3 regions of the Micromonospora sp. DT15 genome follow, and region 2 is predicted to be linked to each of the others. Evidence: riboswitches for the same ligand, from Rfam matches in the RefSeq annotation. Region 2 holds a riboswitch; each other region holds the start of a gene.

Region 1 (4,206 bases), on a different contig from region 2:
GATGCCGTTGACCACTTCGTCGGTGCGTGACATGTCCCCCCTAACGGCCGGCGGGGGTGGCCTTCCCACCCGCGATCACGTACGCCGCCTCCGGAGATGACACGGTAGTCGGGTCTGTCGCCGCCCAGTAGTGGCCGTCGGGGAACCGGTAGAGCGCCACCGACTCCTGACGCATCCGGGTGGAGTAGCCGGGCTGGCTGGGCAGGACGTATCCGCTGCCGGAACCGGTGTCGCGGATGATGCAGGGATCGGTGAAGTGCTCGTGCAGGTGGTCGACGAACTCGGTGACCCGGTTGGTGAGGTCCCCCGAGATCGCGACGTAGTCGAGCACGGACACGTGTTGGACCATCTCGCACAGCCCGACACCGCCGGCGTGCGGGCACACCGGGACGTTGAACTTCGCGGCGAGCAGCAGCACGGCGACGATCTCGTTGATGCTGGCCAACCTGCCGGTGTCGAGCTGGCAGAAGTCGATGGCCTCGGCCTGGAAGAGCTGCTTGAACATCACCCGGTTGTGGCAGTGTTCGCCGGTGGCGACGCCGATCGGAGCGACGGCACGGCGGACGGCCGCGTGGCCCAGGATGTCGTCGGGGCTGGTCGGCTCCTCGATCCACAGTGGCGTGAAGCGGGCGAGGGCGGTGACCCACTCGATGGCCTGACCGACGTCCCACACCTGGTTGGCGTCGATCATCAGGTTGCGATCCGGGCCGAGGATCTCCCGTGCGATGGCGCATCGGCGGATGTCGTCGTCGAGGTTGGCGCCCACCTTGAGCTTGACGTAGCCGTAGCCGGTGTCGACCGCCTCCTGGCACAGTCGGCGCAGCTTGTCGTCGCCGTAGCCGAGCCAGCCCGCCGATGTGGTGTAGGCGGGGTAGCCGGTCCGGTCGAGTTCGGCGAGGCGGGCGGCCTTCGTGCTCTCCTTGGCCCGCAGGATGGCCAGTGCCTCGTCGCGGGTCAGCGCGTCGGACAGGTAGCGCAGGTCCGCGATGTCGACGAGTTGCTCGGGGGTCATGTCGACGAGCAGCCGCCACAGCGGTTTGTCGGCGACCCGGGCGACCAGGTCCCACGACGCGTTCAACACGGCGGCGAGGGACAGGTGGACGACGCCCTTCTCGGGGCCGAGCCACCGCAGTTGCGAGTCGGAGGTGAGCAGGCGGTAGACCGCGCCCATGTCCGCTGCCATCGTTGCCACGTCCTGGCCCACGAGGAGCTGTGCCTGGTGGACTGCCGCCGCCGCGACGATGTCGTTGCCTCGGCCGATGGTGAAGGTCAGGCCGTGCCCCGCGAGGGGCGCGCCCACGCCGTCGACGCCGTCGGTGTGCAGGACGACGTAGGCCGCCGAGTAGTCGCCGTCCTTGTTCATGGCGTCTGACCCGTCAGCGGTCAGGGAGGTGGGGAAGCGGACGTCTTCGACGGTGACGGCAGTGATCTGCGGCATGCGCTCCTCGCCCGGCTAGGCTAAAGATCAGATGATCACTGGGAGTATACGGAGGGCCGCTCCGGCGCGTCAACGTTGTCGATCACCTCGGGCGTGCAGACATATGATGTTTGCCCTCTCGGGTCGCGCCGCCTTGACTCTGATCATGCCGGTTGGCGGGCGAAGGTGACGCGCGCGGCGGACCCTGGTGGTTGGATGTTCCGGCTCGTCGCGAGGTATCGACGACGACGTATGGGCCTGGTCTCCAGTGCTGTGGCCTCGATACGTCAAATCTTTGTCGAATGTCGACACCCGTGCGCGGAGCCTCGTCTCCGGTGCCCGGCGTCGGTCGGCCGCAGTGTGCTCCCGGGGGTCGGTGACGGTGGTCACCGCATCGCCTTCGACACGCCCGAGACCGACATGTGGGGTGTGACAACGGCTGCGTCCCTATATATGGTGTCGAGCGCAGCTGGTTCGGCCGCTCATCCGGTGCGGTCGAGGCAACAGGGAACCCGGTGGAAATCCGGGACTGTCCCGCAGCGGTGAGTGGGAACGACAGCCGTCATCAGCACTGGGCCACCATCGGCCTGGGAAGCGACGGCCAGTAGGAGACCGGCGAGCCCGGTCGTGCCCGCGAGTCCGAAGACCTGCCAGCGCGCCGCGTACCCGCACCCGGGTGGGCGGCGGTCCGAGGCCGCGTGGGACGGCTGACGCCACCTGACCCACGCCGGTGCCGGCGTGGCGTCCGTCGGTGTCTGTCTCCTCGCGTCCGGGCCACCAGGTCTCGAACTCCGAGGAGCGAGTGGTGACAGTCACCGAGGTAGTCCCGGCCAGCGGCGACGCGACAGTGCGGCGGACGCCGATGCAGGTCCGCAAGCGCGACGGCGGCACCGAACCCGTGGACGTGAACAAGATCGTCCGGGCGGTCGAGCGGTGGGCCGACGACCTGACCGACGTCGACCCGTTGCGGGTGGCCACCCGCACCATCAGCGGCCTCTACGACGGCGCGACCACTGCCGAACTCGACCGGCTGTCCATCCAGACCGCGGCCGAGATGATCGGTGAGGAGCCGCAGTACTCGCGTCTGGCCGCGCGGCTGCTGGCCGGCTACGTCGACAAGGAGGTGCGGCGACAGGGCATCACCTCGTTCAGCGCGGCGATCCGGGTCGGCCACGCCGAGGGCCTGATCGGTGACGACACCGCAGCGTTCGTCGCCACACACGCCGCGACACTCGACCACGCCATCGACCCGGACGGCGACCGCCGGTTCGAGTATTTCGGCCTGCGCACTGTGTACGACCGCTACCTGTTGCGCCACCCCACCAGCCGACTGGTGCTGGAGACGCCGCAGTACTGGCTGCTGCGGGTGGCCTGCGGCCTCTCCCGGACGGCGGACGAGGCGGTCGACTTCTACCGGCTGATGTCCAGCCTGGCCTACCTGCCCAGCTCACCGACCTTGTTCAACTCCGGCACCCGGCACACTCAGATGTCCTCCTGCTACCTGGTCGACTCCCCGCTCGACGAGCTGGACTCGATCTACGCCCGGTACGCCCAGGTCGCCAACCTGTCCAAGTTCGCCGGGGGCATCGGCATCGCGTACTCCCGGGTCCGCTCCCGGGGCGCGCTGATCCGGGGCACGAACGGGCAGTCCAACGGGATCGTGCCGTGGCTGCGCACGCTGGACGCGAGCGTCGCCGCGGTCAACCAGGGTGGCCGACGCAAGGGCGCTGCCTGCGTCTACCTGGAGCCGTGGCACCCGGACATCGAGGAGTTCCTGCAACTGCGGGACAACACCGGCGAGGACGCCCGCCGCACCCACAACCTGAACCTGGCCAACTGGGTGCCGGACGAGTTCATGCGCCGGGTCGAGGCCGACGAGCTGTGGTCGCTGTTCGACCCGCAGGAGGTGCCCGAGCTGCCCGACCTGTGGGGGGAGCGGTTCGACGCCGCGTACCGGCAGGCCGAGGCGCAGGGCCGCTACGTGCGGCAGGTCCCGGCCCGGGAGCTGTACGGGAAGATGATGCGGACCCTCGCCCAGACCGGCAACGGCTGGATGACCTTCAAGGACGCGTCGAACCGGCTCTGCAACCAGACCGCCGAGCCGGGCGACGTGGTGCACCTGTCCAACCTCTGCACCGAGATCGTCGAGGTGTCCAGTGACGCCGAGACGGCCGTGTGCAACCTCGGCTCGGTGAACCTCGCCGCCCACCTCACCGCCGACGGCATCGACTGGGAGCGGCTGCGCGCCACGGTGCGGACCGCTGTGACCTTCCTCGACCGAGTCATCGACATCAACTACTACCCGACCGCGCAGGCGGCGGCGAGCAACCCCCGCTGGCGGCCCGTCGGGCTCGGGCTGATGGGCCTTCAGGACGCCTTCTTCGCGCTGCGGCTGCCGTTCGACTCGCCGGCCGCCCGCGAGCTGTCCACCCGGATCAGCGAGGAGCTGTACCTGACCGCGCTGGAGACCTCCGCCGACCTGGCGCGCGACTTCGGCGCCCATCCGGCGTACCCGCAGACCCGGGCCGCGCGAGGCCAGCTCCAGCCCGACCTGTGGGGTGTCGAGGGTACGCAGACCGCGCGGTGGGACGCGCTGCGCGAGCGGGTCGAGGCGTACGGGCTGCGCAACTCGCTGCTGGTGGCGGTCGCGCCGACCGCCACCATCGCCTCGATCGCCGGGTGCTACGAGTGCATCGAGCCGCAGGTGTCCAACCTGTTCAAGCGCGAGACCCTGTCGGGGGAGTTCCTCCAGGTCAACACCGCTCTGGTACGCGAGCTGAAGGCCCGCG
Region 2 (4,206 bases):
GCAAGGTGCAGCAGGAATTGTGAAGATAACGCGCCGATGCCTTGGGTGCCAGGGATGCGAACTGCGCTCAGGCGCCGCAACTCCCAAGGGGGCAACGGCAGTAAAAAGCGCGGGAAGCGCAGGAGCAGCAGCTGACTAACTGGCTCATCCGGGGTGAATTCGGCCAGGTAGGGCCGGGAGGTGTCATACAGTATCAGGTCCCCCACGCCGAAATCTGTGCGCTGGCCGTCTTGCGTGATCATGCCGCCACCGCGCACAAGGCAACCCAGCTTGAACACCTCGGGATCGGCCTGCCGAATGAGCTTGGGAGTGCGGTGGACCGAGTGCGGCATCGTGGTCATTAATGTCGCCTGCACGGGACCGAACTCGCTGATTCCGACCTGAGCCCGAAATCCGGGCTCCCACTGCGATTCACAGCGTAAATCGTAGGGCACCCAGAGCTTCGAGTTTACCTCGCGCCAGAAGGCGAACCCGTCTTCAACCGGGACCTCGGTGGTGCTGACTACGTCCATGACTCACCTTCGCGCTGTCGCTGCAGGGGTCAGATAACGATAGCTTGGCGTCGATATAGCGGCGTTGCGAGGTTATGGTGCGGGTCAGGCATTGAGGGCTTTTCATCGTGATGGGCCTGGTCGCGATGGGTGGCAGGCAGCGTGTGTCGACATAGGACGAGGCTCCCGGTAAGACAGCAGTCGGCCAAGATCCGATGCCCCAACCGGGAGCCTCGCTGTGCTGTGTTACCCGGCGCCCAGGCTCTCGATCACCCGCATGCTCGCCGGCCCGCCCGTGGCGTACGCCTCGGCGCCGCGCGCCTGGGCAAGCTGCACGCCCACGTACCCGACACCGCCGGCACCGCCGTGCACCAGGACCTTCTGCCCGGCGCGGACTCCGGCCCGGTCGACCAGCCCCTCCCAAGAGGTGACCGCCGCCAAGGGCAACGCGGCGGCCTCCCGCATCGAGAGTGCCTTCGGCTTGCGGGCCAGCAGTCGGGCGTCCACGGCGGCGTACTCGGCCAGCGAGCCCTGGAGGTTGCCGACGCCCCCGCACAGCCCCGTACACCTCGTCCCCCGCTCGAAGTCGGTCACCTCCGCGACGGGCACACCGCGTACGGGTCAGTCGTCTTCGGCACCGTCGAGCAGCGCGCGCCGCAGCGCCAGCCGGTGCTTGCGACGGATCTCCGCCTCCCGGTACCGCCGCCGGTCACCATCGGTCTCGGGTAGCAGCGGCGGCACAGTACGAGGCTGGCCGTCGTCGTCGATGGCGACCATGACCAGGTGAGCGGTGGCCACGTCGGTGGGCGGCACCGCCCGGTCCCACCGGTCGGCGGTCACCTTGACCGCCACCTCCATCGAGCTGCGACCGGCCCAGGTGATCCGGGCGTCGACGTGCACGACGTCACCGACCCGCACCGCGCGCAGAAACGCGGTCTCGTCGATCGCGGCGGTCACCGCCGGCCCGTCGGAATGGCGGGCGGCGACCACCCCGGCCACCGAGTCGATGAGGTTGAGGATCCGGCCGCCATGCACCGTACCCATCAGGTTGGTGTGGTGCTGGTCCATGATCTGCGACAGGGTCAGGTGCGACGCCGACGGCGCTCGGCCGGCGATCGTGGTCGTGTCGTGCACAGCGGTAGTCCGTCCCTCGGGAAACCACACCGCCGGAACACGGACACACACTGACGAGGACACACCGGCGCACACCGCCCCGGCACGTCACCCGCTCAGCCCACCCGCGAGGCCGACGGCAGCGCACACGGTTGTGTACGCAGCACTGGCAGGTCTTCGGACTCGCGGGCCCGACCGGCTCCACGCCGGTCCCCTACTGGCCGTCGCTTCCCAGGCCACTGGCCCAGTGCTGATGACGGCGGTCGTTCCCACTCACCGCTGCGGGGCAGCCCCGGATTCCCACCGGGTTCCCTCTTACGACGCCCAGCCACCTCGTGACCGGGCGAACCAGCGCCACCGGGAGCATAGCTGGCCAGGAGCGATGGCCCCTCAGCCCGGCCGACCACCCGGGAGGTGTTCGGCTTTAGCCATGTGAGGAAAAAGTTCGTCACCTCTTGTAAAAAGTCTCCGCCCAGTGAGGATATTCAGATGCGTCGTCACCCTCAGATTCCTGGGCGGGTGGTCTCGGGCCTCCTCGCGCTCCTCCTCGCCTCGGCGGTCGCTCTCCTCGCGTCCGCCCAGCCCGCCGCAGCTCACGGGACCCTCGCGATGTCCACACCGGCGAGCGGCGCAACCGTGCGCGAGCCGTTGACGTCGGTGCAGCTGTTCTTCACCGAGAAGGCCGCTGCCAACGCGTTCTTTACGATCACCGCGCCGGGTGGCATCCGGGTCGACAATGGCTGGTCGTACGGGGAACCGAAGCCGCTGGACAAGCCGGTGCGCGAGTACTTCCTGGTCAACGGCCAGTTCGAGCCACGCGAGTACACGACCGGGTTTCCCGCGACGGTGGCGGTCGCGCACCTGCCGGCCAAGGGCCAGTACTCGGTGAGCTACCTGTCGGTCGCCTCGGACGGCGACCCCGTACGCGGCACCTTGACCTTCCGCTACGACGGGCCGGTGACGGCGGCGCCCAAGGGGTGGAGCCCGCCGTCGACCCAGCCAGATCCGGCGCTGTTGGCCACCGCCGAGCAACACGGATCGTCCGGGCAGGCGTCGGCGGTGCCGACAGTCGCGGCCGAGACGGCGGTTCCACCGTCCGCGGCAGCGGCTGCGCCGAACGGATCGACTGACGAGAGCGGCCCCGGAGCGGTCGCGTGGGTCGGCCTGGCGGTGGTCGCCGTGGCGGCGGCGGCCGGATTCGTCGTCTGGCGTCGGCGGACGACCCCCACCGGCAGGCCCGCCGGCCGGGGCCGTACCGCGTCGGCGACATCCGCTCGACGCGGCACCGGCACCCGTCCCGCGACCAGGACCGCCGGCACCAGGACCGCCAGCGCCAAGGCCGCCGGTGCCAAGGGCGCCGGTAGCAAGCCCGCCGTTGCCAAGACTGGCGGCGGCAGAGCGGCCGGTGGCAGGACCGACGCAGACAGGACCGTCGCGGCGACCGGCAGCGGTACGCAGACCTCGGACGGTAAGCGGCGACCCAACGCCGTGCCGGCCGCGCGTAAGGACACCGCCGTCGTCGTGGCCCGGACCGGCGTCGCTGTCGATCCACCTCCGACCGATGAGGACGCGAAAGCCCTCGCCACGACGGACAGTCGACCGCCCGTCGACTCCGGGGCATCGCCTGACCCGGATTTCGCCACGGCGACGCCCGGGTCCCGGCTGAGCAACACCAGCCTGGCACTGTTCGTCGGTACCCTGGTGCTGGCCCTGCTCGGCGGGTTCGGATTGGCGCGCATTAGCGGCAACGAGGGCCCGGCCGCCAACACCGCCCGGCAACCGGCGGGCGGTCCGCCCGACTCCGGCCCGGCAGGGTCCGCGGCCGACGGACACCAACACCCGGCGGGCACCGGACCGCACACGCACCGGGGCGACGGCGTAACGGGCGAGACGCTTGCCACCGGGACGACCGTCAGCGCCGGCGGGTACACGCTGCAACCGCTGGAACGAACCCAACCCGCCGGGGTACGCGCCGACTACCGCTTCCGCATCGTCGGCACCGACCGGCAGCCGGCGACCCGCTTCGCGGTCGTCCACGACAAGCCGTTGCACATGATCGTCGTGGGCCGTGACCTGAGCGGTTACCAGCACCTGCACCCGACGATGGCACCCGACGGCACCTGGAGCGTCCCCATGACGCTGGCCCGACCCGGCGGCTACCGCGTCTACGCCGACTTCTCCGTCACCGCTGCCAACGGCACGCCGCTGCCGCTCGTGCTGGGCGTCGACCACACAGTGCCCGGCGCGCACACCCCGACCGCGCTGCCGCCGGCACAGACGCAGGCGACGGCTGGCCCGTACACGGTGTCGATGACCGGCACCCCGACGGCGGGGGTGACGGCGCCGATCCACTTCCAGGTCGCCAGCGCCGACACGGCCACGCCCGCGCAGCTGGAGCGATACCTTGCCGCGTACGGGCACCTGGTGGTGGTTCGTGAGGGTGACCTCGGCTACGTGCACGTGCACCCCGAGCCGGAGCTGGTCGACCGGACTGTGAAGTTCTGGCTGACCGCGCCGAGTTCAGGCCGGTACCGGGCCTTCTTCGACTTCCAGGTCGCCGGCAAGGTGCACACCGGGGAGTTCACGATCAACGTTCCCTGAG
Region 3 (4,206 bases), on a different contig from region 2:
ACTGTGCCCCGGGGCCAGCCCAGAGCCGACACCGTCTCCTCCTCGGTGAGGTCGAGGAAGAACCGGCAGACGATGACCTCGCGGTCCCGTGTTGGCAGTTGCCGCAGCGCCTGCACCAGCGACCTCCGGCGCTCCCCGGCGAGGACCGCGGCGACCGCGTCGTCCTCGGCGATCTCAGACCTCGGGTCCGCTGCCGCCGCCCGCAGGACGAGCCCGTCGCGCCGGCCACGGGAGCGGTGCAGGTTGCGGGTCTCGTTCGCGACGATCGCGAGCAGCCACGACCGGAAGGACGCGTCACCCCGGTAACGGGACAGCTTCCGGTACGCCTTCACAAACGCCTCCTGGATGACGTCCTCGGAGTCCGAGCCCGCGCCGAGCAGCACCGCTGTCCGGTACGCGGACGCGGTGTGCCGGGCGACCAGGAGGTCGTACGCCTCCAGGTCACCTGCCCGAGCGCGGGTGACGAGCGTCTCGTCGTCCAGGGGAGCCTCCGTTCGGATCACACTCATGACACCGCCAACCCGCCGCGGGTTCCACCCGGCGTGGGTCAGGTTGCTCCCATCCGCCGTGCAGCGTATTGCCAGGATTTGGTGGTGCACTGGGAGAGTTGTCGAGGAGAGGGGCTGGTCATGAGCTGGTTCAGTCGCCGGTCACGGGGTGCCGAGGCGACCCCGACGAAGCTGGACCGGGAGGCGACCCGCGAGGACCTCGCGGCGCTGGAGGCGTTCGTCGCCAGCCGGCGAGGCGTGGAGTTCTACCTGGAGCCGGAGACCACGGCGACGGACACCACGGTGGTGGCGATCGCCCACGACGGTGAGTGGATCCGCCGGCGCACCGGTACGCCCAGGGCGGCGGGGGCGATTGCCCGCAAGCACGCGGTGCCGCTGTACGAGGCCGGGCGCACCGGCTACCCGGAACGGATGCGGACCTGGAGCCGGGCACACCCGGAACGCCACGCCCGCTGAGGGCCGCCGGGCTCAGGCGTCGTCCACGGCCGTGCGGGCCTGCTCGAACGTCACCGGCTCCGCGTGGCTGGAGACGTACCAGTGGTAGTCACCGTCGAGTAGTCGCCGGATCAGGTCGAGATCGAGGCCATCCTCCGGCTGGCGCAGGTGCGCGGGCGGCGGGTAGAAGCAGTCGCCCAGCAGCATGACGCCCGAGTCCGGCACCAGCACAATTGTCGAGTCCGGCGCGTGCGCGCCTCCGACGTGTCGTAGCTCGACGCCCACTGGCAACTCGTCGACATCGGTGAACGTCCGGGTTGGTGGCAGGATCGCGAAATCCTCCCAGGAGTCCATCGCGCGTGCCCGCCCCCGGAAGCTCGGGCCGAGACGAGGGTCGGCGCGTACCCGCTCGTCCAGATAGTGGTGGCTCCACGGCTGTGCGGCTTCGGCGCGCAGCAGCGGCACAGCCGTCTCATGCCCGACGATCTCCACGCCGGGCCAGGCGCAGGCTCCCCAGACATGGTCCCAGTGGTGGTGGGTGTAGACGAGCCAGCGTGGCTTCGGAAGTCCGGCTGCGGCGAGCGCGGCCTGGATGCCGCGGGCATGCGCGGGGCTCTGCCCGGCGTCGATCATCACACTGCCGCGATCGTCGGCCACGACGGCGACGCCGGCCTGGACCGCCTCGGGCTCGGAGTCGCCCGGACAGATCCAGACACGACCCGCCAGGTGGTGGAACTGCGGAGCGACCATGGTAATCGATCTCCGAGATTGATCGCGGATCACGGGCGTGGTGTCGCCGATCCTAGGTCAGCGCACCGCAGGGCACCGTCCCGCCGGACGATCGGCGCAGGCCACGACGCCTTAGACCGCCCTTTGCTCTGCTTACCTATCTGCACCGGTGACGCTCCGTGTCTGGTGCAGATAGGTAAGCAGAGCAAAGGGCGGCGCACATTGATCTGTGGCGTCGCGTGGTGCGGAGCCCCGCCTGCGTCGATCGCCAAGCTTCGATGGTTGGTGTCCGCCTGGCGGGGCCGGGGCGGCGTTGACCGGCGGCGGAGGGGTGTGGCAGCATTCGCGGCCTGACGGCAGTGAAGGAAGTCGGTGCGAATCCGACGCGGTCCCGCCACTGTCACCGGGGAGCGATCCCCCCTCGTGAGTCACGGCCGTGTGTCTGCGGTTGGAAGGCCGGGGGAGAGCGTCGATCCGGAAGCCAGGATACTTCGGCCGTCGGGATGTACCCCAGGGCGTGGACACCCGAGGAGGACCCGATGACGCACGGCGTCTCTGTCACCGACGATCACCGTCGTGAGCCGAGCGGCGGACGCCCCGCCGCGCCCCGACCCGGCCGCGCCGCCGCGCCGGCATCCGCACGCTCCCGCGCCGTTCACCGCTGAGTTCGACACCGCGCCACCCGTCGCCGCCGGCCCCGCGTCGGTGAGTCGCCCGGGTCGCGGTGCCTGCTCAACCCCGCGCCCATCCTTCGTCGCCCGATCGCCTCGGCGAACGCGCCGACGTCACTTTCCGGAGCCTGCCGTGCGCATCCTGCTGCTGTCCACCGCCGACACCGACCTGCTGGCCGCCCGCGCCAGCGGCGCCGACTACCGGTTGGCCAACCCCGCCCGAGTCGCCGCCGAGGAGGTGCCCGCCCTGCTCGACGGGGTCGCCCTCGTCGTCGTACGCCTGCTCGGCGGTCGGCAGGCGTGGCCGGACGGTCTTGCCGCGGTGCTCGCCACCGGCGTGCCGACTGTCGTGCTCGGCGGTGAGGCGCTGCCCGACGCGGAGCTGATGGCCATCTCCACAGTGCCGTCCGGGGTCGTCACCCAGTCGTTGGCGTACCTCGTGGAGGGCGGCCCGGACAACCTCGGACAGTTGGCCCGGTTCCTCTCCGACACGGTGCTGCTCACCGGCGAGGGGTTCGCCGCACCCGCGCCCACCCCGGCGTACGGCGTGCACGGCGACCACCCCGCCGACCCGAATCGGCCCACAGTGGGAATCGTCTTCTACCGGGCGCACGCCCTCGCCGGCAACACCGGATTCGTCGACGTGCTCGCGGACGCGGTCCGCCAGGCCGGCGGCAACCCGCTGCCGATCTTCTGCGGCTCGCTGCGCGGGCTGACCGCGGGCGCCGCACCACTCGGGCTCTTCGCCCGCTGTGACGCGCTGCTGGTCACAGTGCTCGCGGCCGGCGGCGCGGTCGCCGCCGACGCCTCCGGTGGCGGCGACGAGGACGCCTGGGACGTCGGCGCCCTGGCCGCCCTGGACGTGCCGGTCGTCCAGGCGCTCTGCCTCACCAGCACCCGCGCGCAGTGGGCCGACAGCGACGCCGGCCTGTCCCCGTTGGACGCCGCCATGCAGGTGGCCATCCCCGAGTTCGACGGCCGGATCGTCACAGTGCCGTTCTCGTTCAAGCAGATCGACGCGGACGGGCTCTCGATCTACGCAACCGATCCCGAGCGGGCCGCCCGGGTCGCCGGGATCGCGGTACGCCACGCCCGGCTGCGGTACGTGCCGCACGCCGACAAGCGCATCGCCGTGGTGCTCAGTTCGTACCCCACCAAGCACTCCCGGGTCGGCAACGCCGTCGGGTTGGACACCCCGGCGTCGGCGGTCCGGCTGTTCGCCGCGTTGGCCGAGGCCGGCTACGACCTGGGTGACGCGCCGCCGCCCGACGACGGCGACGCGCTGATCCACGCGCTGATCGCCGCCGGCGGTCACGACGTGGAGTGGCTCACCCCGGAGCAGTTGGCAGCGGCCGAGGCCCGGATATCGGGGCAGACGTACCAGCGGTGGTTCGACCAGGTGCCGGCCGAGCTGCGCGAGCGGATGCGGGAGCACTGGGGTGAGCCGCCGGGCGAGCTGTACACCGAGGGCGGGGACATCGTGCTCGCCGGGCTGCGCTTCGGCAACGTGGTGCTGCTGATCCAGCCGCCCCGCGGCTTCGGGGAGAACCCGATCGCCATCTACCACGACCCGGACCTGCCGCCGAGTCACCACTACCTGGCCGCGTACCGCTGGCTGACCGCGCCGGTCGCGGACGGCGGCTTCGGCGCGGACGCCGTGGTGCACCTGGGCAAGCACGGCACCCTGGAGTGGCTGCCCGGCAAGGGCCTCGGCCTGGCCGCCGACTGCGCGCCCGACGCGGTCCTCGGCGACCTGCCGCTGGTGTACCCGTTCATCGTCAACGACCCCGGCGAGGGCACCCAGGCCAAGCGGCGGGCGCACGCAGTTGTCGTCGACCACCTGGTCCCGCCGATGGCCCGCG

Evidence for each region. Region 2 has a riboswitch for cobalamin ahead of ACLQ3F_RS09610 (acyl-CoA thioesterase). Riboswitches for the same ligand answer to the same signal wherever they lie in the genome.
Region 1: another riboswitch for cobalamin. It lies ahead of ACLQ3F_RS30520 (ribonucleoside-diphosphate reductase subunit alpha); the one in region 2 lies ahead of ACLQ3F_RS09610 (acyl-CoA thioesterase).
Region 3: another riboswitch for cobalamin. It lies ahead of cobN (cobaltochelatase subunit CobN); the one in region 2 lies ahead of ACLQ3F_RS09610 (acyl-CoA thioesterase).

The regions. Positions count from the first base shown of each region.
Region 1 covers NZ_JBNCKJ010000018.1:112,649-116,854, forward strand. The annotation lists gene ACLQ3F_RS30510 (FadR/GntR family transcriptional regulator) at 1-33, opposite strand, end outside; gene ACLQ3F_RS30515 (enolase C-terminal domain-like protein) at 41-1,438, opposite strand; cobalamin riboswitch at 1,871-2,086, shown strand; gene ACLQ3F_RS30520 (ribonucleoside-diphosphate reductase subunit alpha) at 2,280-4,206, shown strand, end outside.
Region 2 covers NZ_JBNCKJ010000003.1:446,158-450,363, reverse strand. The annotation lists gene ACLQ3F_RS09620 (helix-turn-helix domain-containing protein) at 1-512, opposite strand, end outside; gene ACLQ3F_RS09615 (hypothetical protein) at 738-1,085, opposite strand; gene ACLQ3F_RS09610 (acyl-CoA thioesterase) at 1,113-1,559, opposite strand; cobalamin riboswitch at 1,756-1,972, opposite strand; gene ACLQ3F_RS09605 (copper resistance protein CopC) at 2,094-4,205, shown strand.
Region 3 covers NZ_JBNCKJ010000002.1:578,347-582,552, reverse strand. The annotation lists gene ACLQ3F_RS06855 (RNA polymerase sigma factor) at 1-509, opposite strand, end outside; gene ACLQ3F_RS06850 (hypothetical protein) at 630-965, shown strand; gene ACLQ3F_RS06845 (MBL fold metallo-hydrolase) at 978-1,694, opposite strand; cobalamin riboswitch at 2,011-2,187, shown strand; gene cobN (cobaltochelatase subunit CobN) at 2,478-4,206, shown strand, end outside.